2 regions of the Acidiphilium sp. 34-64-41 genome follow, and region 2 is predicted to be linked to the other one. Evidence: predicted binding sites of a transcription regulator. Region 2 holds the regulator's gene; the other holds the start of a gene.
The links. The regulator LexA, encoded in region 2, represses DNA repair genes until DNA is damaged. The targets are predictions, from matches to a motif close to TGTTCTANNTANGTTC.

Region 1: a site for LexA is predicted at 4,853-4,868, ahead of B7X49_RS10965 (ImuA family protein). Genes of this name have one in related genera too.

The regions. Positions count from the first base shown of each region.
Region 1 is NZ_NCJX01000046.1:3,439-17,774, forward strand. It holds gene B7X49_RS10955 (error-prone DNA polymerase) at 1-2,588, opposite strand, end outside; gene B7X49_RS10960 (DNA polymerase Y family protein) at 2,585-4,060, opposite strand; gene B7X49_RS10965 (ImuA family protein) at 4,023-4,802, opposite strand; gene B7X49_RS10970 (ATP-dependent helicase) at 5,166-7,262, shown strand; gene B7X49_RS10975 (SOS response-associated peptidase) at 7,255-7,914, shown strand; gene B7X49_RS10980 (TetR/AcrR family transcriptional regulator) at 8,147-8,764, shown strand; gene B7X49_RS10985 (PaaI family thioesterase) at 8,761-9,186, shown strand; gene B7X49_RS10990 (EndoU domain-containing protein) at 9,319-9,858, opposite strand; gene B7X49_RS10995 (GNAT family N-acetyltransferase) at 10,639-11,160, opposite strand; gene B7X49_RS11000 (DUF1778 domain-containing protein) at 11,157-11,432, opposite strand; gene B7X49_RS11005 (hypothetical protein) at 11,814-12,728, opposite strand; gene B7X49_RS11010 (hypothetical protein) at 12,766-13,236, opposite strand; gene B7X49_RS11015 (hypothetical protein) at 13,525-14,336, opposite strand, start outside.
Region 2 is NZ_NCJX01000039.1:20,351-35,383, reverse strand. It holds RNA gene rnpB (RNase P RNA component class A) at 1-245, opposite strand, end outside; gene B7X49_RS09970 (hypothetical protein) at 247-615, opposite strand; gene B7X49_RS09965 (hypothetical protein) at 630-833, opposite strand; gene B7X49_RS09960 (N-acetylmuramoyl-L-alanine amidase) at 1,054-1,716, opposite strand; gene B7X49_RS09955 (TerB family tellurite resistance protein) at 1,713-2,486, opposite strand; gene lexA (transcriptional repressor LexA) at 2,544-3,281, opposite strand; gene B7X49_RS09945 (NADH:flavin oxidoreductase/NADH oxidase) at 3,427-4,677, opposite strand; gene pdxY (pyridoxal kinase) at 4,610-5,440, shown strand; gene B7X49_RS09935 (CBS domain-containing protein) at 5,575-6,015, shown strand; gene B7X49_RS09930 (hypothetical protein) at 6,085-6,381, opposite strand; gene B7X49_RS09925 (hypothetical protein) at 6,573-7,010, opposite strand; gene B7X49_RS09920 (penicillin-binding protein 2) at 7,228-9,105, shown strand; gene B7X49_RS09915 (Hint domain-containing protein) at 9,216-10,730, shown strand; gene B7X49_RS09910 (glycosyltransferase) at 10,733-12,265, shown strand; gene ccmB (heme exporter protein CcmB) at 12,318-12,971, opposite strand; gene B7X49_RS09900 (ATP-binding cassette domain-containing protein) at 12,968-13,363, opposite strand; gene B7X49_RS09895 (hypothetical protein) at 13,306-13,518, opposite strand; gene acnA (aconitate hydratase AcnA) at 13,633-15,033, shown strand, end outside.

The DNA.
Region 1 (14,336 bases), on a different contig from region 2:
TCGCGCCGCGCGAGTTTCAACGATGGCAGAAACGCATCCGCCTCGGCCATCTGCACCAGCGCAGCCGTCGGGATGCCGGCGCGGCGCCAGAGATCATCGACAGAGGTGAAGGGGTGGTTGGCGCGGGCGGCGATCAGTGTTGCAACGTGACAATTGGCGATCCCCTTCACCATGCGCAGGCCCAGACGGACGGCAAACCGGCTTTCGTCATGGGCGGGCTCCAGCGTGCAGTCCCAGCGGGAGGCATTGACGCAGACCGGTCTGATCTCGACACCATGGTCTCGCGCATCGCGCACAATCTGCGCTGGCGCGTAGAAGCCCATCGGCTGGGCGTTCAGCAGGGCAGCGCAGAACACGTCCGGGTGGTGGCATTTCAGCCAGGAGGATGCATAGGCGATCAATGCGAAGGAGGCTGCGTGGGATTCCGGGAAACCGTAGCTGCCGAAGCCTTCGAGTTGCGAGAAGGTGCGCTCGGCAAATGCCTGTTCGTAGCCGTTGGCGACCATGCCGCTCACCAGCTTGTCGCGGAAATGCGAAACACCGCCAGTGAATTTGAACGTCGCCATCGAGCGGCGGAGCTGATCCGCCTCGGTCGCGGTGAAGCCGGCGCACTCGATCGCCACGCGCATCGCCTGTTCCTGAAACAGCGGCACGCCGAGGGTTTTGCCGAGCACTCTTTCAAGCTCCGGCTTGGGATAGACCACCGCCTCCTTACCCTCGCGCCGGCGCAGATACGGATGCACCATGTCGCCCTGGATCGGCCCGGGTCGGACGATCGCGACTTCGATGACCAGGTCGTAGAAGGTGCGCGGCTTCATCCGCGGCAGCATCACCATCTGCGCGCGGCTTTCGATCTGGAACGTTCCCAGCGTATCGGCGCGGCGGATCATCGCATAGGTACGCGGATCTTCGGCGGGAATGGTGGCGAGGTCGAGTTCGATTCCCTTGTGCTGTGCGAGCAGGTCGAACCCGCGCTTCATGCAAGAAAGCATGCCCAAGGCAAGGCAATCGACCTTCATGAATTTCAGCGCGTCGATATCGTCCTTGTCCCACTCGATGATCTGTCGGTTGTCCATCGCAGCGGGTTCGATCGGGACCAACTCATCGAGCCGGTCGCGGGTCAGCACGAAGCCGCCGGGATGCTGCGAAAGGTGGCGCGGCGTGCCGATCAATTCCCGCGCCAGATCGATCGCCAGTTTCAGGCGACGGTCTTCGAGGTTGAGGTTCAGTTCCGCGGTGTGTTTGGGTTCGATGCCGTCTTCCGACCAACCCCAGACTTGGGCGTTCAGTGCGGTGATGAGGTCTTCCGGCAGGCCGAGCGCCTTACCGACGTCGCGCAGCGCCCCTTTGGTCCGGTAACGGATCACGGTGGAGCAGAGGGCTGCGTGATCGCGGCCATAGGTGTCGAACACCCATTGCATGACGGTCTCTCGGCGTTCGTGCTCGAAATCGACATCGATATCGGGCGGTTCGCGCCGTTCCTCGGAGATGAACCGTTCGAACAGCAGGTCGTTGCGCTCCGGATCGATCGAGGTGATGCCGAGCACGAAGCAGACCGCGCTATTGGCCGCCGAGCCGCGCCCCTGGCAGAGAATGCCCTGGCTGCGGGCGAAGCGGACGATTGAATTCACCGTCAGGAAATACGGCGCGTAGTCGAGCGTCTCGATCAGGCGGAGTTCATGCTTGAGGATGGTGACGACCTCGGCAGGCACCCCGGCCGGGTAGCGTTGCGCGGCACCCTCCCAGGTGAGTTGCGTCAAGGCTTCCTGCGCGGTGCGGCCTTGGATCACATTTTCATCGGGATATTGGTAACGGAGTTCGTCGAGCGAGAACCGGCACCGATCCGCAATCTCCTGGGTGCGGGCCAGTGCCTCAGGATAGCGGCTGAACAGCCGGGACATCTCCGCCGGCGGTTTCAGGTAGCGATCGGCATGGCGTTCCCGCCGAAACCCGGCCTCATCGATCGTGCAGCCGTGACGGATGCAGGTAACGACATCCTGCAGGATGCGCCGGTTCCTGGCGTGGAACAGCACGTCGTTGGTCACAACGGTCGGCACCTTTGCGCGCGCGGCCAGGTTCGACAGTTCGAACAACCGCAGCGCATCGTTGGGCCGGCGTCGCAGGGTCAGTGCCAGATAGGCGCGATCACCGAACGACTGAGCCAGGCGGCGGAGATTGCGCACACAGGCGTCGTCGGCCTCCTCAGGGATAAGTACGGCGATCAGACCCTCGGCATAGGCCACCAGATCGGACCAATCGAGCCGGCATTGCGCCTTGCCCCCCCGTTGCTTGCCCAGGGACAGCAGGCGGCAGAGCCGGGAGTAGGCCGGGCGGTCGGTAGGATAGACCAGCAGCGCCGTGCCATCGGTCAGGTCGAGCCGGCAACCGACGATCAGGCGGATGTCGCTGGCCTTGGCCGCGACGTGGGCGCGCACGATGCCGGCGAGGCTATTGCGATCGGTAATGGCCAAGGCTGCGAGGCCGAGATGGGCCGCCTGGGCGAATAACTCGTCGCAGGAACTGGCACCGCGCAGGAAACTGAAATGCGAGGTGCACTGCAGCTCGACATAGGCGGCATCGGGGCTCATCCGAATATCCCGTGCAGAAACCACCGATGCGAGCCGGTGGCGGTATCCTCGCCATCCCCCGCCCGGAACACCCAGAACCGCTCGCCGGCGTCATCCTCGATCCGAAAGTAATCCCGCACCGCGATCAACTCGGCGTCGCGTTTCCACCATTCACCAAATACCCGCTCGGGTCCGTCGGCGCGTTTGACGCGGCGGCGAATGCCGCGCCAGGTGAAATTGACCGGCGGATGGTCGGGCAGCAACGCAACGGTCTCGATCGGTTCGGGGCTTGGCAGCAGTCGCGTCGGCCGGGGCCAATGATCCGGCCAACTGGTTTTGGTCGGCGGCGCGGTCGCCGCGATCCGGCTCAGGGAGCGTTCCGGCACATCGCTCGCTACTGGTGCAAACCGATAGAGCCGGTCGCCGCCAACCCGGTTGGCGATGGTATCGATCAGATCCGAGATGTCGGTCTCCGGCTCATCCGCGAGTAGCGACGTCAACTGCTTCGGCCCGAACGGTTCGGATCGTGCGGCGCAGAGCGTCATGATCTCGATCCCGAAGCCAGGATCGATCGTCTCGATCTTGTCGCAGAGCAGTCGGGTCAAGCGTTTGACATTCCGCACCGGCAACGCGGTGCCGACGCGGATCGCCTGGGACTGCGCATCGACCCGATGAAACACCAGATCGAGTTGTCGCGCGCCGAGCCCTTTGGCTTCCAGCATGGTGCAGAGTTCAGCGACCAGGATGCCGGTATAGCGGGCGATGGTCTCCGCCGCGCCGATCGGTTCGGCGAAATTCCGGCGTACCTCAATCAAATCCGGCGGCCGCGCCGCTTCGATCGCCTCTGCCAATGTGCCGAACGCCTGATCCAACCGGCGGTGCAATTGCGGGCCGAACCGCAGGGCGAGCGGCGCGCGCGGTTGATCGGCAAGTTCGCCGATCCGTTCGAACCCCAGCCTGCGCAAACCGGCGATCATCTCTGCCGGCAAGCGCAGGGCGGCGATTGGCAATGTGAGCACGATGTCGCGTGACTGGCCTGCGGGTGCGACGAACATCGGCTTCGCGACAAACCTCGCCAGCGCATGCGCCGCCCCCCAGCTATCCGCCATCGCGGCGCGTGCGGTCACGCCGGCAGCGGCCAAGCGGGCGACCATGTCGTGTAACATCGCTGCCTCGCCGCCCAGGAGGTGGGCTGCGCCGGTCGCATCGATAACCAACCCGTCCGGCAGATCGGCCGCGACAATCGGCGCGTAGCGGTGCAGCGCCCATAGCGCCAGGCGTTCGAGCCCTGCCATATCCACCAACGGCTCCGCGTCCGTGACCGTTAAGCCCGGAATCAGAGCCTGTGCCTGGGTCACTGGCATGCCGATCCGCAGGCCGAGGTCTTGCGCCACATCGTTGGCTGCGAAAACGATCCGTCGATTGCCGTCCCGACCGGCAAGGATCAGTGGTGTCTCAGGCGACGGCGGTGCGGTATCCGTGAGCCCCGGCATCGGCTGCCCGGGCGGTGGAGCCGAGGCGCGCCGCTCCCGATTGTATCGATCGATCGGCCAGTTCGGCAGAAACAGCGAGACGACCCTGGGCATCGCATGCCTCCACTTCAAAATCGGCACTCTCGCCAGCCCGGCACCGGATCAACTCGACATGCCAGCGTGGCCGCCCGATCCCCGGCACCGGTAATGGCGCCGAGGGCAGGACGCTCACCCGCCATCGCGTGGTTGCGGCGGTCGGTTGCCCGAAATCACTGGCATCGGCCTGGCGTCGCCAGCGACGCAGCGCGATCCCCGGCGTGCCCGAACTTTCCGCCGCCAGTTGCAATCGCCGTGAATGGGTCATCGAAAGCCGGCCAAGCTCAGCGACCACGCCGCCCAGCCCGCCATGACGCAAACCCTCCTCGAAACAGGTCAGCACCGAGGTTTCATCGCCCGCCTCGACATAGATCACCCGATCGGCCGACAGACCGGCCTGGGCGATGGCCGGCGCGAACAGATCAGGTCGCGTCAGGCACCACAACACCGGCCCTTTGGTGCGTGCCATGATCCCGGCTGCAAACAACGCGGCCGCGGCGCCATCGATCGCGCCGTTACCGCCTCCGGCAACCTCATGCAGTGCGCCCATGGCCAGCCCGCCACCGGGCAGCCGCGCGTCGAGTTCTGCCACCCCGAACGGCAGAATGGCCGACGCGCGCTTCCTGCCAGCTTCGATCCGCCGGATTGTCTCGCGTAACGCATTCATGGTGGGCGTTGTCTGCACTTCGTGGATTAGCCTTTCGGGGGAGATCATAATGTTCGTTATTTGTTCTCATCGCTTACCGCGAGTCAAGCGAGCAAAACGGGCGTTGGCGCTATGATGCAGGATGTCGGTCGTGATCGACTTGAGTTATCCAATGAGGTCCCGGGTGCATCTCGTTGACAATGAACGGTTCGCTGGCCGCACTCGCTGTATCGCGCGGACCAATCAAATTTTTTGAGGAGCGTCGGTGTGCAGGTCGCCTGTGCTCATCTGGGCACCCATCGGGCGGTTCGGTCGACGTGTTAACACTTGCGAACAAAACAGGAAAATCGGATAGTCAGTCCTGACACCGTAAGGGGACCGAAAGTGACCGCCGCGGCCTATCTGGATAAACTCAATGACGAGCAACGAAGCGCGGTCGTCCATGGCATCGATCCCGCCACGACGACGCATATCGGCGCGCCGCTGTTGGTGATCGCCGGCGCGGGATCGGGCAAGACCAACACGCTGGCGCATCGGGTCGCTCATCTGATCGTCAACGGCGTCGATCCACGCCGCATCCTGTTGATGAGTTTCTCACGCCGCGCCGCTGCCGAGATGACCTGCCGCGCCGAACGCATCTCGGCTCAGGCCTTCGGCGGGAAAACAGGGACCATGACGGATGCCCTGACTTGGGCGGGCACCTTCCACGGCATCGGGGCTCGGCTGCTACGGGACTACGCCGAACAGATCGGATTGGATCCGGCGTTCACGATCCATGACAGAGAAGATTCCGCCGATCTGATGAACCTCGCCCGGCATGAGCTGGGTTTTTCGAAGACCGAACGCCGGTTCCCGACCAAAGGCACCTGTCTTTCGATCTATTCCCGCTGCGTGAACACCGAATTGTCGCTCGATGAGGTGCTGCCCACCAGTTTTCCCTGGTGCTCGTCTTGGGAGGCCGAACTGCAACAGCTATTCGGCGCCTATGTCGAGGCGAAACAGCGGCAGAATGTGCTCGATTACGATGACCTGTTGCTCTACTGGGCACAGATGGTCAGCGAACCAGCTCTGGCAGAGGAGATCGGCGGCTGCTTCGATCACGTTCTGGTCGACGAGTATCAGGACACCAACAGGCTGCAATCCTCGATCCTGCTGGCGCTGAAACCCGGCGGTCGGGGTCTAACGGTGGTGGGCGACGATGCGCAGTCGATCTACGCCTTTCGCGGTGCGACCGTGCGCAACATTCTCGATTTTCCTGGAGCGTTCAGTCCCGCGGCTGAAATCATCACGCTGGAGCGGAATTACCGGTCGACCGCCGCGATACTTGCCGCGGCAAACGGGGTCATTGGGCTCGCCAAGGAGAGGTTCACCAAAAACCTCTGGAGCGAGCGGACGACCGAAACTCTACCGCAGCTCGTCCATGTCCGCGATGATGCCGATCAGGCCCGCTTCATCGTCGAGCGGGTGCTGGAGAACCGCGAGGCGGGTATTACGCTCAAGCAGCAGGCCGTTCTGTTCCGCACATCCCATCACAGCGGCGCCCTCGAGGTCGAACTGACCCGGCGAAACATCCCGTTCGTCAAATTCGGTGGCCTGAAGTTTCTGGATTCCGCACACATCAAGGACGTCATCGCGGTTCTGCGCTGGGTCGAAAACCCGCGTGACCGCGTCGCTGGCTTCCGGGTGATGCAATTACTACCTGGTGTCGGTCCGACCTCGGCCGCAAATGTGATGGACCACATGATCGGGACCGCCGATCCGATCGGCGCCCTGGGTGACGCGCCAGCACCCGCGCGCGTCGGCAGCGCTTGGACAGGTTTCATCGAAACCATCCAGTTGCTGCGGTCACACGCCGCCAACTGGCCAAGCGAACTTGAGCTGATCCGTCGCTGGTACGAGCCGCACCTGGACCGCATGCACGAAGACGCCAGCGTTCGGCTTGCCGATCTGATCCAGCTCGAGCAAATCGCCGGCGGCTATCCGTCACGCGAACGCTTCCTGACCGAACTGACGCTCGATCCGCCGGACGCGACCAGCGATCAGGCTGGGATACCGCTCCTCGACGAGGATTACCTCAATCTCTCGACCATCCATTCCGCCAAGGGGCAGGAGTTCCGGTCGGTCTTCGTCCTGAACGTGGTTGACGGATGCATGCCGTCCGATCTGGGCACCGGGCAATCGCAGGAGATCGAGGAAGAACGCCGCCTGCTCTACGTCGCCATGACCCGTGCCAAGGATGATCTGCATCTGATGATCCCGCAGCGGTTCTTTGTGCATGGCCAGGCCGCCTACGGTGACCGGCACGTCTACGCCGCGCGGACACGGTTCATACCGAACGCCATCGTCCATCTGTTCGACATGACGAACTGGCCCCCTGCAGTCGTTGGCGCCACCAACGCAAAACCGATCAGCCCAGTGCCACGTGTTGATCTCGGAGCGCGGATGCGGGGCATGTGGCGTTCGGGTGCGCAAAATGTGTAACCTCTTCAGCGTCACGAAAGGCCAGCAGGCAATCCGCGAATTGACCCGCGCCATGCTCGACACCACGGGCAATTTGCCGCCCCTTCCGGCTATCTTCCCCGATACATTGGCCCCAGTGGTTCGCAATTCACCTGATGGCGAGCGCGAACTGACAATGATGCGGTGGGGTATGCCGGGTCCACAGCAATTCGGCGGTGCGCCGGTGACCAATATCCGCAACACAGCCAGCCCACATTGGCGGCGCTGGCTCCCGCCACAGCACCGGTGTCTCGTGCCGGCGACCTCGTTCAGCGAATGGCAAGACACCAAGCCGAAGAAAACCCCCGTCTGGTTCGCGCTCGACCAGACCCGGCCGCTCTTCGCGTTCGCCGGTCTCTGGACGGACTGGCGCGGCAAACGAGGCACAAAGGCAAACCCGATCGAGGGTGAGCATCGGCTCTTCGGGTTTCTCACGACGGAACCAAATGGCATCGTCCGCCCGATCCACCCGAAAGCCATGCCAGTTATCCTCACGACCCCCGAGGAAATGGACGTCTGGATGCGGGCGCCGTGGTCCGAGGCGGCGGGACTGCAACGGCCTTTGTCGGATGCCAAACTCGTTATCGTAGCAAAGGGTGAGCGTCACGATGGGACGAACCACGACGGGGAGTGATTGAACTTTACCGGTGATTGCTTTGGGCCGAGAAAAGTTGGCAGCTTCGCGCTGCATGGCGGACATTCTCGGCGGGTTTGCTGTTACCTGATAGCGGACCCTTGAAGAGGCGTACAAGAGCGGTGGGGTGCAAAGGAGCACCCCCCCTTGCTAGAACCCGCCATTCATTTTTCGCTTCCCTTTCGGTCGAGGACCAGATAGTAGAACGGTCTGTATAATTTTACCGAACACGATGAAAGTCACACGGGCTATATCCGACCGACCCTCTCCGCAGCGCGACCGTTTTATTCGCGCTGCTGCCGAACTGTTTCGTGTTCGCGGCTATAACGCGACCGGGATCGCCGATATCGTCAGCCTCGCTGGTGGACCAAAGGGATCGCTCTACCATTTCTTTCCCGGCGGCAAAGAGGAAATTGCTCGAGCGGTGATCTCCTATGCCACGCACGTCGCGTCGCAGTCATTGAGCGCCATTGACGCGCCGACAGCGGCGAACCGGCTCATTGAATACGGCACTTTGCTCGCAGGCTGGATGGAAGCCTCAGGGTGCCGGGAGGGATGCCCAATCGCTACGACAGTGCTGGAGCTTGCGCCGGATTCCGGTGAGATCGCGTCGCTCGGCGCCGCTGCGTTCAATGACTGGGCCGCGATTTTCGCGCGCGACCTTGAAAATGACGGCGTTGATCCCCGCTCTGCCCGGTCTTTGGGGCGCCTCGCTATCGCGTCGCTGGAGGGCGCCTTACTGATGACGCGCGCTGAAGGAAACGCCGATGTCATTCGCGAGATCAGCCGGCAGATCGCGGCGCTGTTTACCAGCGCCGCCCAAACAGCAGCAAGGAAGGAAGCGCCATGAGTGGAACAGAGTTTGAGGCTTTGCGCCAGCAAATCCAACATGCTGTCGCGGCCCAGGGTTTCACGCGTCTAGTGGGCGCGCGGCTCCAATCGCTGGAGCCGGGTCAGTGTTTAGTCGAGGTCGACGCAAGGCCGGAGCTATTGCAGCATTACGGTTATTTCCACGGAGGCGTGTCTGCCTATTTGATCGATAATGCCAGCGCGATCGCCGCAGCGACAATCGCGCCAGGAGTTTCGCGTCCTGTTACCAGCGAATTCAAGGTCAATTTTCTTGCCCCGACGAAGGGCGCGAAGCTCAGCTGCCACGCGCGCGTCGTCAAATCGGGCCGCACGCTGGTTATCGTCGCCGCCGATATCCACGCGCAAACCGATGACCACAACACGCATGTGGCTACGGCGCTCGCCACCGTTTTTATGACATAGACCACTGATCGCTACAGTCTCGCGATTGATCCCGCAAGGCGAACCGCCTTCGTCCCAACCACCGCTGTCGATCGATCGGCGGCTTTGCGCTTCTTGTCAGCCCGCCTGCTGAACAGGCTGTGCGCAAAAGACCTAAAAAAACTTGTTGTTGACCGCAGGAAACGCCGTCAAGATCGGCTTGTCTCCCTCACCGGCACCTTTGGCGCCAATCCAAAGTTTTTGTTCGGCGCCTCCGTCCTTGAAAACCGCTAGCCCGACCCACGACAGACCATATTTTTCTTTGAGACCCTTATAGATCGACGAAGACTTATCGGAATTGCCGAACGTCTTCCAATCCCGCCAGGCCTCGGTAACGGTCGTTTTGACTTTTTCGATCGACCAATCGTCTGGGAAGAATGTCCCCAGTTTTGTCCCATTGCCGATCGTGACCGAAGCTTTGTAGACCTTATTGAAGCGCAGATCAGTCACAACCCCGGCTTTGGTGATCAGCTTGCCTGCAGCGATCTTCAGTTGCAAGCAGTGCAAGCCATTGATTTGTGATCCATGAAACACGCCATCCATGACATGACTATTGAAAGTCATCGCGAAGTTCGGTTCGCCCTTTTTAAATTTATCGGCCTTCGGCAGGCTTTTCTTCTCGTTGATTATGTCCGTTTTTGCACCTTGTGACACCGCAATAGATCTCCCACAACTCTACAATCATCCCGGCAACCTGAGATAGTCGCTTTGATTTTGATACGCAAGATGGCCGGATCAATGACGCCGCCGCAGGTCCGCCGTCAGCTCGCAGATGGTGTGCGCTCATCTTTGTCGTCTTCCTTCCCGCCATGATCTCCTGTCAGGGTGACGCCTGCGGGGTTAAATGCCCGCTATATTAATTTCTCAGTCGAAACCGGACCGGCCGTTTACGGCCAGCACTTGCCATAGGCGGAGCGTCCGCTTCTCTTTCCGACGGCGTGGAAGCAGGGCGGCAGCTCTCCACCAATTGCGGCCATTCCCCATAGAGGCTCGCCCTCCTGTGGGCACGTTGATCGGATTAATGGCCATTGCCGATCGCTGGTCAGGTCGTCCGCGATGTGGGCCAACCGCGGCAAGAGATTTCAAGGCGTGAGACAAAAAAAGAGGCAGCACTTTCGTGCCGCCGAGTTCAGGGAGGAAACGTCAAAAAAGCAAAACGACATCGTCGCCATTGCTTGCCCCTAATATGGTACAACCACGTCGATTGGTGAAATCACTTTTTGTGCATCGCAGCATCGCCGTGACGTTATAGCGATTAGGCGGCATCGAAAATATGCCTATTCCAGGGTCTTGAGGATAGGATATTCATATGGATACCCGCTTAAGTTGTTTCTGAAATTGAAGGCTTTCGATAGCTCCCAAAAACCTAGCCCGACTAAAGGGTTCCGGCTTGCAAAAGATAAGACCGCAATTCCTCACTAGGCCGCAGCCGTCTTATCTCGCCCGTCCAAGCGCATCGGCGGCAACCGCAAGCGGCAGAACGAGCGATAGCGGCGCGTCCTCCAGGCGAAGCGCGCCATAGGATTCATACCATCTGGCGGCACGGTCGCCTTTTGCGTCGATCAGCAGGGCAACGCCGCCGACATCCTGCGCTACACGAATGCAGCGGTCAGCGGCACGAAGCAGCAGAGCGCCGCCCAGCCCCCGGCCCTGCACGCTGTTATCGACTGCCAGGCGGCCGAGCCGAAACACCGGCACGTCATAGCGCCCAAGGCCCTTTTTCGCGAGCGTGGGCGTGCGGGCATATTCAAGCGAGGCGGGGCTGAGCGTGTAAAAACCGAGGATGCGCGCAGGCGTGTCGGCTGGGGCAGCGACAAAGCACTTGGCACCGCCGCTTTCGTGGTTTTGCCGGGCAAATTTCCGCACATAGAGATTAAGGTCGGCATCTCCGCAATCGAAACCCGCGCGATTATGCTGCTTAGTAATCGCCGCTTCCTCCCAGACAAGGGCAGTCATCGGAGCGTGAGGCCAGCCTTTGCAACCCGCACAAGACGATCTGGCGCGGCGGGCGGGTTTTCGAGAAGGGCAAGAACGCGCATCGAGTCGCGCTCGGAGAGCGTGAGTCGTTCGGCTTCGGCGACTTCCGCCGCAGCCTTCGGCAGCACGGCGCCAAGAATATAGCCGGTCAGGTCAAGCCGTCGGAGCGACGCGGCGCGTGTGAGCGTCGCCTTGTCTTCGGGCCGGAGCCGCAATTCGACGCGACCGGTTTCAGTGTGAGGGCGTGGCATGAGAACTCCTTACTTTCTCTAACTCTAGTATACGGAATGAAGCCGTACAACAAGCTTTGTACCGGTCACAATCTTTTATGTGATAATGTCCTCTATCATCCGTGCAAAAATCGATACGTCCGAGATTTCAAAGACTTTCTGTTTTTGGAATATGTCGCGCTTATCCGAAAATCTGCGACGGACCATTTTGATTTAAGTGAAATTACGATGGTATCCTCTCGTCGACCTTCCTCGACCCCCCTCGCCTTGAGCCGTCCTCGCCACAACCGCAGGTCTGCTGAATTCAGGCCCGCGTGCATTGCTAATGCGAATTGAGCCATCATCCCCGAAGGGTAAGGGTCATCCCGGTGAACCGCTGACGTCGATCTAAAAACATTTCGGTCAAGAATTTTTGTTTTTCTTCTTGGCCTTCCTGCGCCGGCGCTTTTTGTCCTTGCCTTCATCCGCCAGCTTTGTCGCTTTCGGAATGGGTACGACACCTGCAGCCACCCGTCGCGATCCCAGAGTATGATGCAGTCGAAATAAATCTATCCCCGTGATCTCCGAGATCTGTTTCGCCGTATATTCCTCGAGCAGAGGCCATAATTTCTTTGCTTCGGCCATCGCCGGTTCCTCTGTTGTAAAGGACCTAAAAGGGCGATAGGGCGAGTTGACTTCCCGAGTCTTAAAACGAACGACTATGCGATCGGCCGGCGGCTTTATCGGCGGATCTGGATAGTTAAGGATCAACCGGTCATCGGGTTCAGGTAAACCCACATAGGCGCGTTGGGTCAGGATCGAGAGATCAGACTTCCATTTGATCTTCTCCAGACTCTCATGGAGCTTTTTTTGTTCCGCCGCATAGATCTCGAGTTGTTCATGGGTGATGCCCCGGAAGGTCCGCATCTGATAATCTCTCGGATCCAGAGGATGAAGCGGCCGGTCGAACTTGCGTAGGCTCGCAATGTGACACTGCTTACAAAGGCACATCAGCCGACGCAGCGTTCGTATTTTCCGCCGTTTGTCATAGACCCACCGATCGAATGGCCGATGAAAATTAGTCCTGCCACACACCTCACATTTGAACCCGGCGCGACGAACCACAAATCGTTTCAAGTCAAAGAATACACACGGCCCCAGCAAATCAAAGAGAAGTGGCAGGTCCGGCCCGTGCGGTTCATACCCGAGGAGATTGCCGCCCAGATTGCGATCCTCGCCGACGATCGGCGTATGAAGTTCATCTTCGGTCCACAGTATGTGGCCCGCGACGAAAGATCTCCGCAGAGTTACCAGTTTCGGCGATTTACCTTTTTGCATTACTTTACCGAAAGCCCGATCTTCATTGCTGGGCCGCTCACTGAGCCACCGGCCCCGCGATCTCACGATAATCCTGACCGCTCATCAGGAGAATGCTCGACATCAGATGTTTTCGTTCAGAGGACGGGTGGATGCCCGCGTTTCTGAGAACGGTGAGGGTTCGGCCAAAGAACTGTGCCTGGGTGTAAAACGGGAGTGGCGGGAAACCATGAGCCCGGGTCATCGCGATCGACATCTCATAGGCGGCGGAATCCTCACCCAGACACTCGATCTTGCCAAGCGTCAGCCCGGGGGATGGTGCCATCACGCGATAGCATCCATTCACGGCCTGTACGACCTGAGCCATGCCGCCGGTCTGATCGTATTTCCGGAACAACTGGACGCCGACATAGACGGCACGGGGGATTGGTTGGGCAGGAAGCGCCGCTTCACCCGATGCCGAGGTCAGCATGGCCACGACGAGCCCCATGAGACTGACTCGGATGACGAACATTCCCATACGCTCCATTTTCCGTCCCTGAAGAAAGATTTATTTTCAAAGCGCCTGATTGGCAACTCACCCGGATCATCCAGACCGATGCCCTGATCGTGTGGGATGTTGATCGCACCACCCATCCCGCCGGGGACCACCCCAAACCTGCCGAGGCGGTTACTGAAGGAACCGTGATCACAGCGATAGCGCCAGTGGCAAGGGCGTGCGGCAAGATGAGATACCGCTTGAGTCGGGCACGATGTCGCAGATTACAGCGTGCTCGATCGCGTAAGGCGGACCATCCATGCAACTCCCGCTTCCCGCTTATCGTCCCGGGCTGAACCGTCGCTGGGTGGCGGTGGCATCGTCCGGTGCCGGTTTGCTTTGATCCTCGCCAGTTCCGCCATTCAACACCGGCGATCCGACCGGGGCATCCTGACCAGGCGCAGCTGCGTCCTGCACACCCTGCCCTGCCTCCCCCTGCCCTGCCTCACGAGCGTCCGAAGCCGCCGGATCGTCCGTTGTTGCGCTGTGTTGTGTCGGTGGTATCGGTGGCGCTGCCATTGCGACAGCATCGCCCTGTTCCGTCGATCCGGACGGTGGGATCGCCTGGCGGAAGGTCTCGACCAGATAGTCCAGACTGATGAGATAATCCCGAACCGAAATCCCACCCAACGCGGCTTGGATGCGTAGTTCTTCATCGGGAATGAGCGTCATGAGATTGCGGCCTGCCGGTAACGACACCTGATCGGATGCGGCGCCATCGACCGGTTTACCTTCGGCGGTTTTGGCATCATCGCGGTGGATGACGGACCGTTGGAGCATGAAGCGTTTGAGATCATAGCGGGGGCGCTTCCGTTCATCGCCCTCCTTTTCATCGTCAGGGATGCGCGGGAACACCTGGAACGCCTGATAGTAGATGCCGGGTGCGCGCATGTCCGGATCAAGATCGGCAAGAGCCGCGGTGATCGCATCGCCGATGGCGGTATCGCCCGCCTCGCCTACCAGCTCGCCCGACCCGGTTTTCACCATCACCGCCTTGATCGCCGGCTCCAGGGATCGGATGATCGCCTCGAACGGACCACCCGGTTCTGCGGCAACCGGTCGATCGTCCTGCAGGGCCGTGAGCGCCGCCT
Region 2 (15,033 bases):
CGGCCACCCCTATTCGGTCTTGCTCCCGGTGGGGTTTACCCTGCCGCCTACGTTACCGGAGGCGCGGTGCGCTCTTACCGCACCGTTTCACCCTTGCCCGCGGGTTTGCACGCGCGGGCGGTTTGTTTTCTGTGGCACTGTCCCTGGGGTCGCCCCCGCCGGTCGTTAACCGGCACCGTGTTTCCGTGGAGCCCGGACTTTCCTCCGCCCCGGTTGCCCGGAACGGCGGCCGTCCAACCGTCTGGCTCAGGTCTCTTCGACGATCGGGTAAGGCTGGTCAATGGGCACGTTGAAAATGCCGCGCGCCATGATCACCGCGATGGCGCCGAGCTGCACGGTCGTGGCACCGAGCAGGCTCATCACGACCGATGGCGTAATCACCCGCGCGGTCGCCGGAATCAGGTGATCAGCGATGTCGCGCTGATCGAAATAATAAAGCACGCCGATGAAGATGACCGAAAGCACGTTGGTGATCGCGAACAGCGCCATGATCACGATCGCGATCTGCCGCCGGATCGAAGCATCGCCGAGCGCGATCCGATCCTTGACCGACAGGCCGCGTTCGACATCCTCGAGCTGGACCGCCGGCGACAATCCTGGCGACGTGCCGCTCATCGCCGGCGCCGTGCCTACCCGTTGAGCACGATGCGGACCGGCTCAGCCCTGCCGCTGACTGTGATGGTATGGTCCGCCGCCGCCTCACGGCTGATCACCTGGGCCAGAGCGAGCGCCCGCCGGATCACCGCGGCATTGGTCTTGACCCCGAACAGCCCGCGCAGTTCCGATATCGCTTCGGCGGTATGCTGGTCGACTTCGAAACTGGTAACGGCCATGGCTGTGCTCCGGGTTTCGGGGATTTTTATATAGTTTTTATATAGAAATGCAAGGTTCGGGGGGATGGGAGGGTAGGGAAGGACAGGGAAGGATCTTCTTTTTTGTGAACAAAAAAGAAGCAAAAAAAACTTTGTTAATTTGGGCCCGTGCCCTTGAAAACGCCCGTGCCCCCGAGTCAGAAAGTTTTTTGCTTCTTTTTTTCAAAAAAGAAGCGCTTCCTTACCTCCCCTTAGCAAACACTCCAGCAACCGCCCCAATCCGCCCGGCCGTCGCCTCATCCATCACGCCATCGCAGCATGACGGCCAGAATCGCCGTTGAAACGCGGTGATCGAAACAACCGGATCAAGCCCCGGATCATACCCGATCGCGGTCAGTGCCCCGAGCGGGTCGGACGGCGCGGCGAATTCGTCGGTCCACAGGCCGATCCCGTGCGTGGCGAGGTGCCGCCAGGGGAACAATTCACCAGGGTCCTGCTTGCGATCGGCCGCGATGTCGGAATGCGCGACGACGTGCGCGCCCGGAATCGGGTGGCGCGCCAGGATGCCCTGGGCGAGCGTGATGACGGCGGCGATCTGCGCGGGCGGAAAGGCGCGATAGCCCCACTCATGGCCCGGGTTGACGATTTCGAGGCCGATCGAGCAATCGTTCAGAGTGCGCCGCCCGCGCCAGAAACTGATGCCGGCGTGCCAGGCGCGGCGTGTTTCCGGCACGAGTTGATGGACCGTGCCATCTTCCTCGATGACGTAATGCGACGAAACCTTGGCGGCAGGGTCGCAGAGCCGCGCAATGGCATCCGCGGCACTGCGCATCCCGGTGTAGTGGAGTACCAGATGATCGATCGGCGCGCCGGGCGGACGGTCGTCCTGGTTGGGTGAGGTCACAGACCCCGCTCGCGCTTGATGTCGTCCCAGGCGGCATTGATCCGGGCAACGCGATCGGTCGCGCGCGCGGCGAATTCCGCCGGAACGCCGCGGGCAGCCAACTGGTCGGGGTGGTTTTCGCGCATCAGCTGCTTCCAATGGGCGCGGATGGTTTCGTTGCTCGCGGTCCTGGCGATGCCGAGCACCTCGTAGGGATCGCCGTCGGATTGCGCGAAGGATGAGGGGTTGGCGGCCCGATTGCGGGCGGCTTCGTCGAGGCCGAAAGCCACCCCGATCCGGGTCAGCACGTCCGCCTCGCGGCCGTTGAGCGGCGCATCGGCGCGGGCGATCGCGTGCAGGGCGCCGAACACCTGTTCAAGTGCGAGCCGATTGTCCGCGAAGCTTTCGGCCAACTGCCGCGCATAGGGCTCAAAGCCGGAGGCATCGTCCCGCGCCTGATCGAACAGCCGCCCGATCATCGGCACCGCAGCGTCTTCGATGCGGAACTGGCGCTTGAACGCATCGATCTCGGCGCGATTGACCGGGCCGTCGCATTTGGCAAGCTTGGCGGCAAGCACGGTCACCGCGATCGCGAACACCTGCTCACGCCGCCCCAGCATGGCGGCAAACCGGGCGGAGTCGAGCGGCAATACCCGGCCGACCCGCGCGCCCAGCGAACCGAGATCGCCGGTGTCGGCCGCATGGCCAAGCGCCGCGCCCGCAATCGCACCGATCGGCCCGCCGAACGCGAAGCCGGCGACGCCGCCGATAACCTTACCCCATACCGCCATTCGTCCCATATCGGGTGGCAGGCCCGTCAGGTCAAAGGGGGGACCGGCCCTGCCCGACTAATATCGGCGCATCAGCGCAACCAGGCAGCCCTGCACCTTGACCCGTTCGGCGGGAAAAATGCGGGTTTCATGCCGTGCGTTGGCCGGTTCCAACGCGGTCGAGTTGCCGCGCCGGCGCAGACGCTTCAGCGTCACTTCGTTGTCATCGACCAGCGCCACCACGATCTGCCCGTTTTCGGCGGTTTCGCCCTTGCGGATAATCGCGGTGTCGCCGTCGAGAATGCCGGCCTCGATCATCGAATCGCCAGCCACCTCCAGCGCGTAATGATCGCCCTGGCCGATCAGCGCGATCGGAACCTCGATTTCCATCTGATGCTCGCGCAAGGCCTCGATCGGCTGGCCGGCGGCGATCCGGCCATAAAGCGGCAGGCTGATCGCCGCGACTTCGGCGGCGGCGCGCGCACCCTGAAAGCGGCCGGAAAAATCGCCGCGGATAACGTTGGGTGCGAATTTCTGGTCGATGACACGCTCGGGTGCGCGCTCCGAGGCGCGTTCGGGCGCACGTTCGTTTGGCACGCTGTCCGCCGGCAGCCGGATCACTTCAAGCGCACGCGCACGATGCTTGTGCCGGCGCAGGAAGCCGCGTTCCTCCAGCGCACCGATCAGACGATGAATGCCGGATTTCGACTTCAGATCGAGCCCGTCCTTCATCTCCTCGAAACTCGGCGAACAACCGGTGCGGCGCAGATGCTGGTCGATAAACACCAGCAGTTCGTGTTGCTTGCGGGTAAGCATCGATCCCTCGTTTCGGTCTGACGCGTTCTGGAACAAAACGCTAACACGATGTTCTAGGTAGCGATTCCGCGCCGCGTCAAGGGGGTATTGCCGGAATAATCGCGTTTTGTTCCTGTTTTGGCGCGCGGCGTCAAATCGTCATGCGCTAGATCAGCGCGCGCTGATATTGTGGCACCAACTCGGGTTTGAGCCCGAAGTGGCTGGCGGCACGGTTGGGCCAGGCCGGGTCCGCCAGCAGCGCGCGGGCGAGGAACACGAGGTCCGCCCGCTCGTTGGCGATGATTTCGGCGGCAAGTTCCGGTTCGCGAATCATGCCGACCGCCCCGGTCGCAATGCCGGCTTCGCGGCGGATGCGCTCGGCGAACGGAACCTGATAGCCGGGATGGACCGAGGCGATCTTCTGCTGCGGCGCGATGCCCGCGCTCGAACAATCGATCAGGTCGACGTCGCCACGCTCGCGCAGCCAGCGCGCCAGCGTCACGGAATCCTCGATCGTGTGGCCGCCCTCGATCCAGTCCGTGCAGGACAGGCGGACGAATACCGGCAGGTCGACCGGCCAGGCCGCGCGGACCGCATCCAGCACCTCCATCAACAGGCGCGCACGCGCTGCCAGGTCGCCACCGTAGCGATCGGTGCGGTGATTGCTGATCGGTGAAAGAAATTCATGCAGCAGATAGCCGTGGGCGGCATGAAGTTCGACGATCTTGAACCCGGCGCGGTAAGCCCGCGCGGCGGTCTCGGCAAACTGGCGGATGGTGGTCGCGATATCGCTCTCGGTCATGGCGTGCGGGTTCGGCCGATCCGGCGCGTAGGGGATCGCGCTGGGTGCGGCGGGCAGCCAGCCGCCTTGCGCATCGGGCGCGATGTGCCGTTCACCCTCCCATGGGGCGACCGTGCTGGCCTTGCGCCCGGCATGGGCGATCTGGATCGCCGGGATGGCGCCGCCATAGCTGATCAAGGTGGCGAGCCTGGTCATGAACGCCTCCTGCGCATCGTTCCACAGGCCGAGGCAATAGGGCGTGATGCGCGCTTCGGGCGCTATATGCGTCGCTTCGGTGAACACGATGCCGGCACCGCCCATCGCCTTGGCGCCGAGTGTCTGGATGTGCCAGTCCTGACCCAGCCCGTCGATCGCGCTGTATTGACACATCGGCGAGACGACGATCCGGTTCTTCGCGGTGACCGCGCGAAAGGTGATCGGCTGCAACAATTTCGGAATGCGTGACAGGGGAACTCTCCTTGGGTTCGAACCGCGGCGATGCCGCAGCGTGCCAGTAGCGGCGATGCCCCAGCTTGCCAGCGGAAGGCCAATCGCGCCAAGTGCCGCGATGGCGATTTTATCGATCCAGTCCCAGGTCCTGAACGGCAGCGTCGGCAATGCGGGGGCTGCGTTCATCTACGCGCGGCTCGGTCATGAGGTCTGGCCCCTGCCGACCACGCTGCTCTCCCACCATCCGGGCCACGGCGGCGCCGAAGGTGGCCCCGTGGCGCCGGCGTCGATGGCGGCCCTGATCCAGGGCCTTGCCGCGCGCGGTGCGTTCGCGCGCTGTGCCGCGGTGGCATCGGGCTATCTCGGCGCGGCGGCGGCGGTGCCGGTCGTGTGCGATGCGGTGGCACGCGCACGCGCGGCGCATCCGGCTGCGCTCTATGCGTGCGATCCGGTGATCGGCGATGCCGGGCGGGTCTATGTGCCGGCGGCGCTGGTCGCCGCGTTCCGCGATGTCCTGCTGCCGCTGGCCGATATCGCGTTTCCCAACCCGTTCGAACTCGAAATTCTGACCGGCCGGGCGCTGGCGGATCGCGCGAGCGCCTTCGCCGCGATGGCGGCGCTCGGCCCGCCGATCGTGGTGCTCACCGGGTTCACCGGCGCGGACACCGCACCCAGGATGCTCGATGTTCTGTTGCTGACGCCCGAGGCGCGGCATTTCGTCCCGGTGTCGAAGCTCGATCGCGCGTTCTCCGGCGCGGGGGATGCGTTCGCCGCATTGTTCATGGCGCGTTACCTGCGCGATCACGATGCGGTAGCGGCGCTGAACACCGCCTGTGCGGCGAGTGCGGCGCTGCTCGCCGCCACGGCGCAGGCGGGTGGTGACGAACTCGCCATCGTGACGGGCCAGGCTGCATGGGTGGCGGCAGCGTCGGGCGCAACGGCGCGATGAAATCCGGTCACAGCTGGTAATTTTATTGATTTGAGATCGTTCGATGACATATGATCGTCATCTGATGTTTGCCTGAGGCGAACGCCCAGGCGCCGGCCCGGATCAACGGGCCCAGAATCCTCGGGAGGATTATGATGACGACGATGGCTGCTTTGTTGAAACGGAAACCGGCTGCGCTGATTTCCGTATCGCCCGATACCAGGATCCGCGACGTGGTGGTGGTGCTGGCCGAAAAGCGGATCGGTGCCGTGGTCGTACAATCATCCGACAACGATCTGCTGGGCATTCTGTCGGAACGCGACGTGGTGCGCAGCCTCGCCGCGAACGGCATCGGCACAATCGACATGCTGGCAAGCCAGCTGATGACCCGCGCCCCGACCACGGCGACGCCGGCCACATCGATTTTCGAAGCCGAAACCCTGATGACCGAAGGCCGCTTCCGCCATCTGCCGATCGTGGATGGCGGCAAGCTGATCGGCGTGGTCAGCATCGGCGACGTGGTTGCCGGGTTGATGGATGAGCAGGCCCAGGAAGTCCGCAGCCTGCGCGACTACGTGACCGGCGGCGCCGTCTAAGCCGATCAGCCCGGGCTGAAACCAGACCGCAGGCGGAGCCGGATCCGCCTGCGAGTCCGCGCGATCGCGTTACTGGCTGCTTGAGCTATCCGAGGTCGTGCCCGGCAGTTTCACCTTCGGCGGCGCGCCCAAGTTAACCTGCTGCGGCGTGGTCTGCGAACCTGCGACCGCTCCACCAACAGCACCGATACCCGCCCCTGCCAGCGCGCCGATCGGGCCGCCGACCGCACCCACCGCGGCACCGGCCGCAGCACCACCGGCAGCGCCACCCTGGGCGCGCTCCGGCTGCGACGTGCCGCATCCTGCCAGGGCCAGAGCCATGCCTAAGGCGACGGGGGCCGCGATGATGGTCTTCTTGAATGTCATATCGGTATTCCTTTCCGAGATCGTATTGAGCCAAACTTCGTCGTCCCGTAGTGCAGGACCGTTGACGGACCGATATGGTGGGCATCGCAATCCGGGCGATCAACCCGGCTCACCTACCGTATGGACGAAGTTTAAAGCCCCGCTCATCTGGTGCGGATTCGGCGCGTTCTGCGCCGAATGCAGGACAAACCCTATTGCGTATTGGGCGGCGGCAGCGGTTGCGCCTGAACGCTTTGGCCATAGCCGGCGGGCGGCGCGGCCGTGGTGAGCGATTGCGGTTGCGACTGATATGAATTGATCTGGTTGCGCAACCCCGGCTGGGCGTAGGCGGTGTTTGGCTGCGAGGGGGCGGCCGCCGGTCCGGTGCCGGTTTTGCCGACGTTATCGAGATTGATCTGCTGCGGCGTCGTGGTCGAAGCGGTGAGCGCCCCGATCCCACCGCCGATCGCCCCGCCGATCACCACGCCGATCGGCCCGCCGATCAGCCCGAACGCAGCACCGGTCGCAGCCCCGCTGGCAGCGCCGGTGCCCATGCGGTGCGGCGCACTGGTGCCGCAGCCGGCAAGCGCAGCAGAAAGCCCGAGCAGCAAAAGTGAAGGCTTGATCAGATGCAGTTTCGATCTCGACATGACCGGCTCCCTTGATGAACGGCTTGGACAACCGCTGGCATAATATATAGGCGAGAATTGTGGTAACATAAAGTTTTTCAGCGGCTTATACAAAGGCGTGAAGACTTCGTGTTAATTCAACGTGATGGCTCTAGACCACAATCCGCTTCGCACGCCTACCCGAACGATCACCGATGCCGGTGCTCACCGGTGGTGGCGCCGATTTCGCGCGCGGGCGGTGCTGGGACTCGTTGGATTTGCGGCGCTCTACAGCGTGCTGGCGGTCAAGCTGATCGATGCCACCGTGATCGCGCCGATCCTGCCAAACCCGGCGGTCCTGGCGGCCCAGCGGCCCGACTTCCGGACGATGCTCCACGCACCCGATCGCGCGCGGATTCTCGATCGGCGGGGCCGTTTGCTGGCGGTGTCGCTGCCGGGTGCCGCGTTATACGCCGATCCAACACAGATCACGCACCCAAACCGCGACGCCGCAAGGCTTGCAACGGTATTGCCGATGCTGAACCGCGCCATGCTCGCGCATCGGCTGGGTCTGGTTCACGAGCGCTTCGTCTACCTCGATCGCTCACTGACCGCGGCGCAGGAAATCGCCGTCAACCGGCTCGGGATCCCCGGGGTCTATTTCCAGCCGATCTGGGTCCGCCATTACCCGCAGGGCGATCTTGCCGCACATATTCTGGGCGGCGTCACGCCGGACCAGCGCGGCATTGCCGGAATCGAGGCCTATTTCGACCGGCGCCTGATCAGCGCGCCGAACCGGCCGCTGCGCCTGTCGATCGATCTGCGGATCGAGGCGATCGTGCACCGCGCGGTTGCGCGCGCCATGCACGATTATCAGGCGCGCGGCGCGTGCAGCATCGTCGAGAGCATGACCGGGCGCATCGTCGCCATGGTCAGCCTGCCCGACTATAACGCCAACGATCTGCACGACGCACCCGGCAACACGCTGTTCGATCGCTGCATTTCCGGCGATTACGAACCGGGCAGCGTGATGAAACTAATGACCCTGCCGGCGGCCCTGCAATCGGGGCTGCTGCATTATTGGGACCGGTTCGACACCACCCACCCGCTGTTCGTCGATGGGTTTTCGGTAACCGATTTCGAACCGGTGCATCATTGGCTCGCGATGCCGGCGGTGCTGGCCTATTCATCGAACATCGGTGCCTCGCGCATCGCAACCATCCTCGGCCGAAAAATCCAGCGGGCATGGCTGCGGAAAATGGGATTTTTCCGCCCCTCGCCGGTGCAGATGCCCGGCGCGCAACCGCCGATCTGGCATCCGAAGGATACCTGGAACCTGCTCACCACGATGACGGTGAGTTTCGGCAACGGGATTGCGATGGCGCCGATCATTCTGGTCAATGCGGTGGTGGCCGATGTCAATGGCGGGATTCTGTTCCGGCCCACCCTGCTCGCGCGAAGGCCGGGCGCGCCGCCGCGCACCGGTGTGCGGGTCATGCGCCACCATGTTTCCGTTCTGATGCGCAAAATGATGCGCGGCGTCGTGCTGTCGGGCACCGGCGTCTATGCGCGGGTCAAGGGCTATCGGGTCGGCGGCAAGACCGGCACCTCGCAGGTCGTCGCGGCGGATGGGCGGTATCGCAACCATCTGAACAACGCCTCGTTCATGGCGATGTTTCCGGCCAATCATCCGCGCTACGTGGTGTACGTGCTGGTCGTCCACCCGAAGCCGACGCAAAAGATGCGCCATTTTTCCTATGGTTTCACGACCGGCGGCTATGTCGCCGCCCCGGCGGTGGGGCGCATCATCGCACGCATCGGGCCGATGCTCGGGATCCGGCCGCTTGAGGGGGCCGCGCTCCGGGCGATGAACGCGCGGTTCGACATGGGATTGCGGCCGCAGGTACCGCCGGACCGCATCGGGTTGGGCCCGGATCATCCGTTTCCATCGGGGGCGAACCGTTACGCATATGTCCTTGCGGACGAAACACCGCCCCTTCATCCCGACAAGGTCGCTGCGTTGCGTGCCTTGCGGCGTGCCGCCATGGCGATCCCAGGCCAGCGCATTGAACCCGACGAAGCCGCCCGCACGGTTACGAACGATGATGAATTTTCAGGGACATCTACTATAAATTGAATAAAATACTAATTTTTTGTTGACAGTGTCCCTATTTGCCATATTATGCAACCTTAAGTGTCGTTTTGCAATCGAATTCTGCGGATCGCGTTTTATAGTGGGGCCATTATATGAGCACGACGACGATTACCGTGGGTACAGGCACGGTCGGGTCCTACACCGGGGTAACGACCAGCGGTACCGTCGACCTCGTCGTCGATGGCACTCAGGGCATTCTCGACATTTCGGGTTCCGTCCAGTCCAATCTGGTCATCGACATCGTTTCGGTGAGTGGCACCGGCTTTCTCTTCACCGACGAGGTCAGCGGCGGCGCGTACGAGACGTTCAACCCGACAACCCTGGGTAATATCGTTCCGTTCCTCGAAATCGGCTTCGCGCCGGGCGCTGCGAGCGCCCCGGGCTTCGGCACTCTTGAGCTCGGCAACAATATAGCGAATGCCGCCGCGCCACCACCGCTCAAATTCTCGGGCACCAACAACGAGTTGATCGTCGATTCCGGCGTTTCCAGCAGTTCGCTGAGTGCAATTTCGGGCTTCGCCTACACCGACACGATCGACCTGCGGGGCGTGACCGGTGTTGCCAGCGCGGTCTGGACCCAGAATTCCGGCACGGCGGGCGGCGTCCTGACGCTGGAGTCGGCGACCCAGACCGATCTTGCCGATATCACGCTGTCGACCGGCAGTTTCACCAGCAGCCAGTTCAGCATCACGACCGATGGGCTCGGCGGCTCGGCCATCACCGTGGCCTGCTATCGCGCCGGCACCCGGATCGCCACGGCAGTCGGCGATGTCCCGGTCGAAGCTTTGGCGATCGGCGATCGCGTGCTGACGGCCGATGGGTCGCACAAGCCGGTCAAATGGCTGGGGCGCCGGGCCTATTCAGGCCGCTTCGCCGCCGGCAAGCCGCATCTGCTGCCGGTCCATTTTGCCGCCGGCGCGCTCGGCAACGGCCGCCCGCTCCGCCCGCTCTGGGTCAGTCCGCAGCACGCCATGCTGGTCGATGGCGCGCTGATCCCCGCGATCTGCCTCGTCAACGGCGTCTCGATCGTGCAGGAAACCGCGGTCGAGCGGATCGAATACGTCCACGTCGAACTCGATCGGCACGACGTGATCTTCGCCGAGGGTGCGGCCTCCGAAACCTATATCAACGACGACAATCGACTGATGTTCCACAACGCGGCCGAGTATGCCGCCCTCTACGGCGCGGATGCGATCGATCACCGCTATTGCGCCGCGCGGATCGAGGATGGCCCGGTCCTGGCCGCGATCCAGGCCCGGCTCGCGGCGTTGGCCGGCCCGGTCGCGGCCGAAGCAGGGCAGGGCGATCTGGCCGGCTGGCTCGAACGCGTCGAGACCGACCGCGATGGCACCCATGCCGTCGGCTGGGCGGTCTGCCCGCAATATGCGGCGGTCCCGGTCTGTTTCGAATTGCTCCATCGCGGCCGGGTGATCCATCGTGGTCTGGCCAATCTGCACCGGCCCGATGTCGAGGATGCCGGGTTTGGCAGCGGGCGCTGCGGCTTTCGCGCCAGGCTGCCGGACGGCGCCAGGCTTGAGGATATTGCGGTGCGCCGTGTTGCCGACCGCGCCGTGCTATCGAGTGCGGCAGCCTTCGCGGCAGCCTAGTCATGCTGCGCGGCCGGCTGGATGTCGCCACGCGAACCCATATCTCGGGCTGGGCCCAGGACGAGCGCCTGCCCCACCAGCCGATCGCGCTGCTGGTGATCGACAATGACGTTCTGCTCGATCGTGTGGTCGCCAACCGGCTTCGGCCGGATCTGGCGGCCGGCGGCATCGGCGATGGCCGGCACGGGTTCGATCTGCGCTTCGAAGGCGGCTTGCCCGGCCTCGGCCAACATCTGATCCGGGTGGTGCGTGAGCGTGATGGCGCGGAGCTCGCCGCCTCTCCCGCCGTGATCGCCCCGGCCAATGCGTTCGATGCGCATGAAACCTCGCTCCTGCAATCGGTGCTGGACGGTCTGGCCACGACCACGGCGATCGATGCGGCAATCATCGCCCTCTCCGCCCAGATCGATCGCCTCGCGGCCCGCCGGCTCGCCCCCGCCGGTTCCAAGCCGCGCGCTTTGGTGATCGACACCACGATGCCCGCCCCCGGACGGGATGCCGGGTCGAACGCCATCCTCTCGCATGTCGAAGCGCTGATCAGGCTCGGCTACGCCGTGAGTTTCGCCGCGGCCGACGGCTCGGCGCCGCCCCGCCACCCCGGCATCGACTGGCGCAGCCGGCCGGTCCATCGCTCGGTGGAGGAGGTTTTGACGCGGGAGGCCGGGCGCTTCGACCTGGTCTATCTGCACCGGCTCGATGCGGCGGCGGGCTACATGCCGCTGGTCCGCCTGCATCAGCCGCGCGCCCGGGTGATCTACAGCGTAGCCGATCTGCATCATCTGCGCCTCGCCCGGCGCGGCTACAGCGAGCGCGAACCGGCGCTGATCGCCCATGCCCGCAAGGTGCGCGATACCGAACTGGCGGTTGCCGGCGCGGCGGACGCAGTCCTGACCCATTCGCACGCCGAAGCCGCCATCCTGCGCCGCACCCTGCCGGCCGAACGCGTGGTCGTCGCACCATGGCTGGTCACCTCGGCCAAGCCCCGCGCTGTGGTGCCGCAAGCGACCATCGGGTTCATCGGCCATTTCGGTCACGCGCCCAATCTGGCCGCCGCGCACCGGCTGGCGTTCGAGATCATGCCGCGCCTGCGCGCCGGCATACCCGCAATCACCTGCCTGATCGCCGGCTCGGCGATGCCGCCGGCAATGCGCCAATGGGCCGCCCCCGGCGTTCAACTGCTCGGCGCGGTCGATGATCTGCCAGCGTTTTTCGCGCGCCTGACCCTGACGGTCGCCCCCATGCGGTTCGGTGCCGGCATCAAAGGCAAGCTGCTCGACAGCCTGGCCGCCGGCGTGCCCTGCGTCGCCACACCAATTGCCATCGAGGGGCTCGATTGGCCGACCAAACTGGCGCATTGCGTCGCCGATGACGACGCAGGCCTGGCCGACGCCATTCTGGCGCTGTGCTCCGATGCCGCGCTGCACCGGCAATCGGTGCTGGCGGGAAGGGCGCTGATCAAGCGGGATTGGTCGATGGCCCAGGTCGATGCGGCCCTCGCTCAGGCGCTGGGCAGCGATGCCGCCGCGGCTGGATGATCGACGCAGCCGCGCACGCCCGGCGCGACGCACCGTTCGCTATCTTCCCAAATCAGGATACCGCGGCCCGCAACGCCGCACCGGCCGCCAACGGCGCCAGCGGCAGAAACAGCGCCAACAGCCCCAGCAGCATCGCGAATTCCGCGATCGGATGCGGTGTCACCGCACCGGCCGCCCCGAAAATCAACGCCGGGATCATCAAAGGGAGCGCGATGAGCGGCAACAAAACGGTGCCGCCCCGCGCGCCGAGCGTGATCGCCGCACTCATGCCGCCGACCAGCGAGAGCAGGATGGTGCCCGGCAGCAAGGTCAGCAGCAATTGCGGCACGCCGCCGGCGTCGAGCCGCAGCATGATCGCGACCGGACCGGCGATAATCAGCAGCGGCAGCCCGGTGGTCAGCCAATGGCCGATAATCTTGCCGAACGCGACCGCGCTGGCCGGCAGGCCGGAGACCATCAATTGATCGAGCCCGCCGTCTTCATAATCGGCGGCGAACAGCCGGTTCAGCGGCAGCAACGCGGCGAGCAGGGCGATCACCCAGATCACACCCGGCGCGATGCCGGAGAGCACGGCGGGCGAGGGGCCGACCGCGAAGGCAAACAGGCTGGCCGCGATAATGAAAAACAGCAACGAAGCCACCGAATCGCCCGCATGGCGTAGGGCGAGGATCAGTTCGCGCCGGATCAGCGCCAAAAACCGGCTCACGCTGCCATCCGGCTCAGATCGAACGGGACCGCGCCCGGCAGGTCGAGCGGCAGATGGGTGGCGGCGATCACCATGCCGCCGCGCGCACGGTGGCCGGCGAAATTCCGTTCCAGGCGCCGGACCGATGCGGCATCGAGCCCGGTGGTCGGTTCATCGAGCAGCCAGAGCGGCGCGTCGCTCAGCGCGAGGCGCGATAACGCAAGGCGGCGGCGTTGCCCGGACGAGAGCAGCCGCGCCGGCAGATCGGCAAACCGATCGAGATCGACCGTGGCGAGTGCGGCTAGAATATCACCGCGCGTCCGTTTGCGCGCGAGGCCAAGATTATCGGCGACCGTCAGGCCCGGCTTGATCGCGTCCATATGCCCGACGAAGCACAGCCGCGTCGCATGCAAAGGCGGATCATCGAGCGCGTTGTCGCCCTGCCAGATTTGCCCGCCCCGTTCGGCCCGATCAGGAGCAAGGCACCGCCCGAAGCGAGGCTGAACGAAACATCCCGGAACACCAGGCGCTCGCCGCGAATCGCGGCCAGGGACCGTGCTTCAAGCATGGCTAAATCGCCCTGGTGGCGATGGACGCGCGGCGGTCACCGTGATTAAAGCGGATCACAAATCGATTTTGCTGCGGCGCGACACGCCGAACGCTGCGAAGAGGAACAAGCACCATGAACATGATCGGTCAGGACAGTCTGAAAGTGGAGACGACGCTCAGCGTCGAGGGCAAGGAGTACACCTATTTCGCACTCAATGCCGCCGCTGAAAAGCTGGGCGACATTTCCCGCCTGCCGCGCACGCTGAAAATCCTGCTCGAAAATGTGCTCCGCTTCGAAGACGGCGCGGCCTACACGGTCGATGACGCCAAGGCGATCGTCGAGTGGGTGAATGCCGCCCATTCCGACAAGGACGTGCCGTTCCGCCCGGCGCGAATTCTGATGCAGGATTTCACCGGCGTGCCCGCCGTGGTCGATCTGGCCGCGATGCGCGATGGTATCGTCAAGCTCGGCGGCAATGCCGACAAGGTCAACCCGCTGGTGCCGGTCGACCTGGTGATCGACCATTCGGTGATGGTCGACGTTTCAGGCCGCAAGGATGCGCTGGAACGCAACGTCGATCTCGAATTCGAGCGCAACGGCGAACGCTACGAATTCCTGCGCTGGGGCCAGGAGGCGTTCGATAATTTTCGCGTCGTACCGCCCGGCACCGGCATCTGCCATCAGGTCAATCTCGAATACCTCGCCCAGGCGGTCTGGACCGCGGAAGCCGCGGGCAAGACCATCGCCTATCCGGACACGCTGTTCGGCACCGACAGCCACACCACCATGGTCAACGGCATGGGCGTGCTGGGTTGGGGCGTCGGCGGCATCGAGGCCGAGGCGGCGATGCTCGGCCAGCCGATCGCCATGCTGATCCCCGATGTGATCGGCTTCAAACTGACCGGCTCGATGCGCGAAGGCATCACCGCGACCGATCTGGTGCTCACCGTGACACAAATGCTGCGCAAAAAAGGCGTGGTCGGCAAATTCGTCGAGTTCTACGGCGAGGGGCTGGACCATCTGCCGCTGGCCGACCGCGCGACGATCGCCAACATGGCGCCCGAATACGGCGCGACCTGCGGGTTTTTCCCGGTCGATCAGATCACGCTCGACTACCTGACCCTCTCCGGGCGTGACGAGCACCGCATCAAGCTGGTCGAGGCCTATGCGAAAGCCCAGGGTCTCTGGCGCGATGGTACCGAACCGGTATTTTCCGACACGCTGGAGCTCGACATGTCGAGCGTCGAACCCTCGCTCGCCGGCCCGAAACGCCCGCAGGACCGCGTCGCCCTGTCCAAAGCGGCGTCGGCCTTCGCGACCGAACTGACCAAAAGCCTCGGCGTGCCCGCCAACGATGTCGGCGTGAAGGCCGAGGTCACCGGCAAGAATTTCTCGATCACCCATGGCGATGTGGTGATCGCGGCGATCACCTCCTGCACCAATACCTCCAACCCCTCCGTGCTGGTCGCCGCCGGTCTGGTGGCCCGCAAGGCGCGTGCACTTGGCCTCAAGCCGAAGCCCTGGGTGAAAACC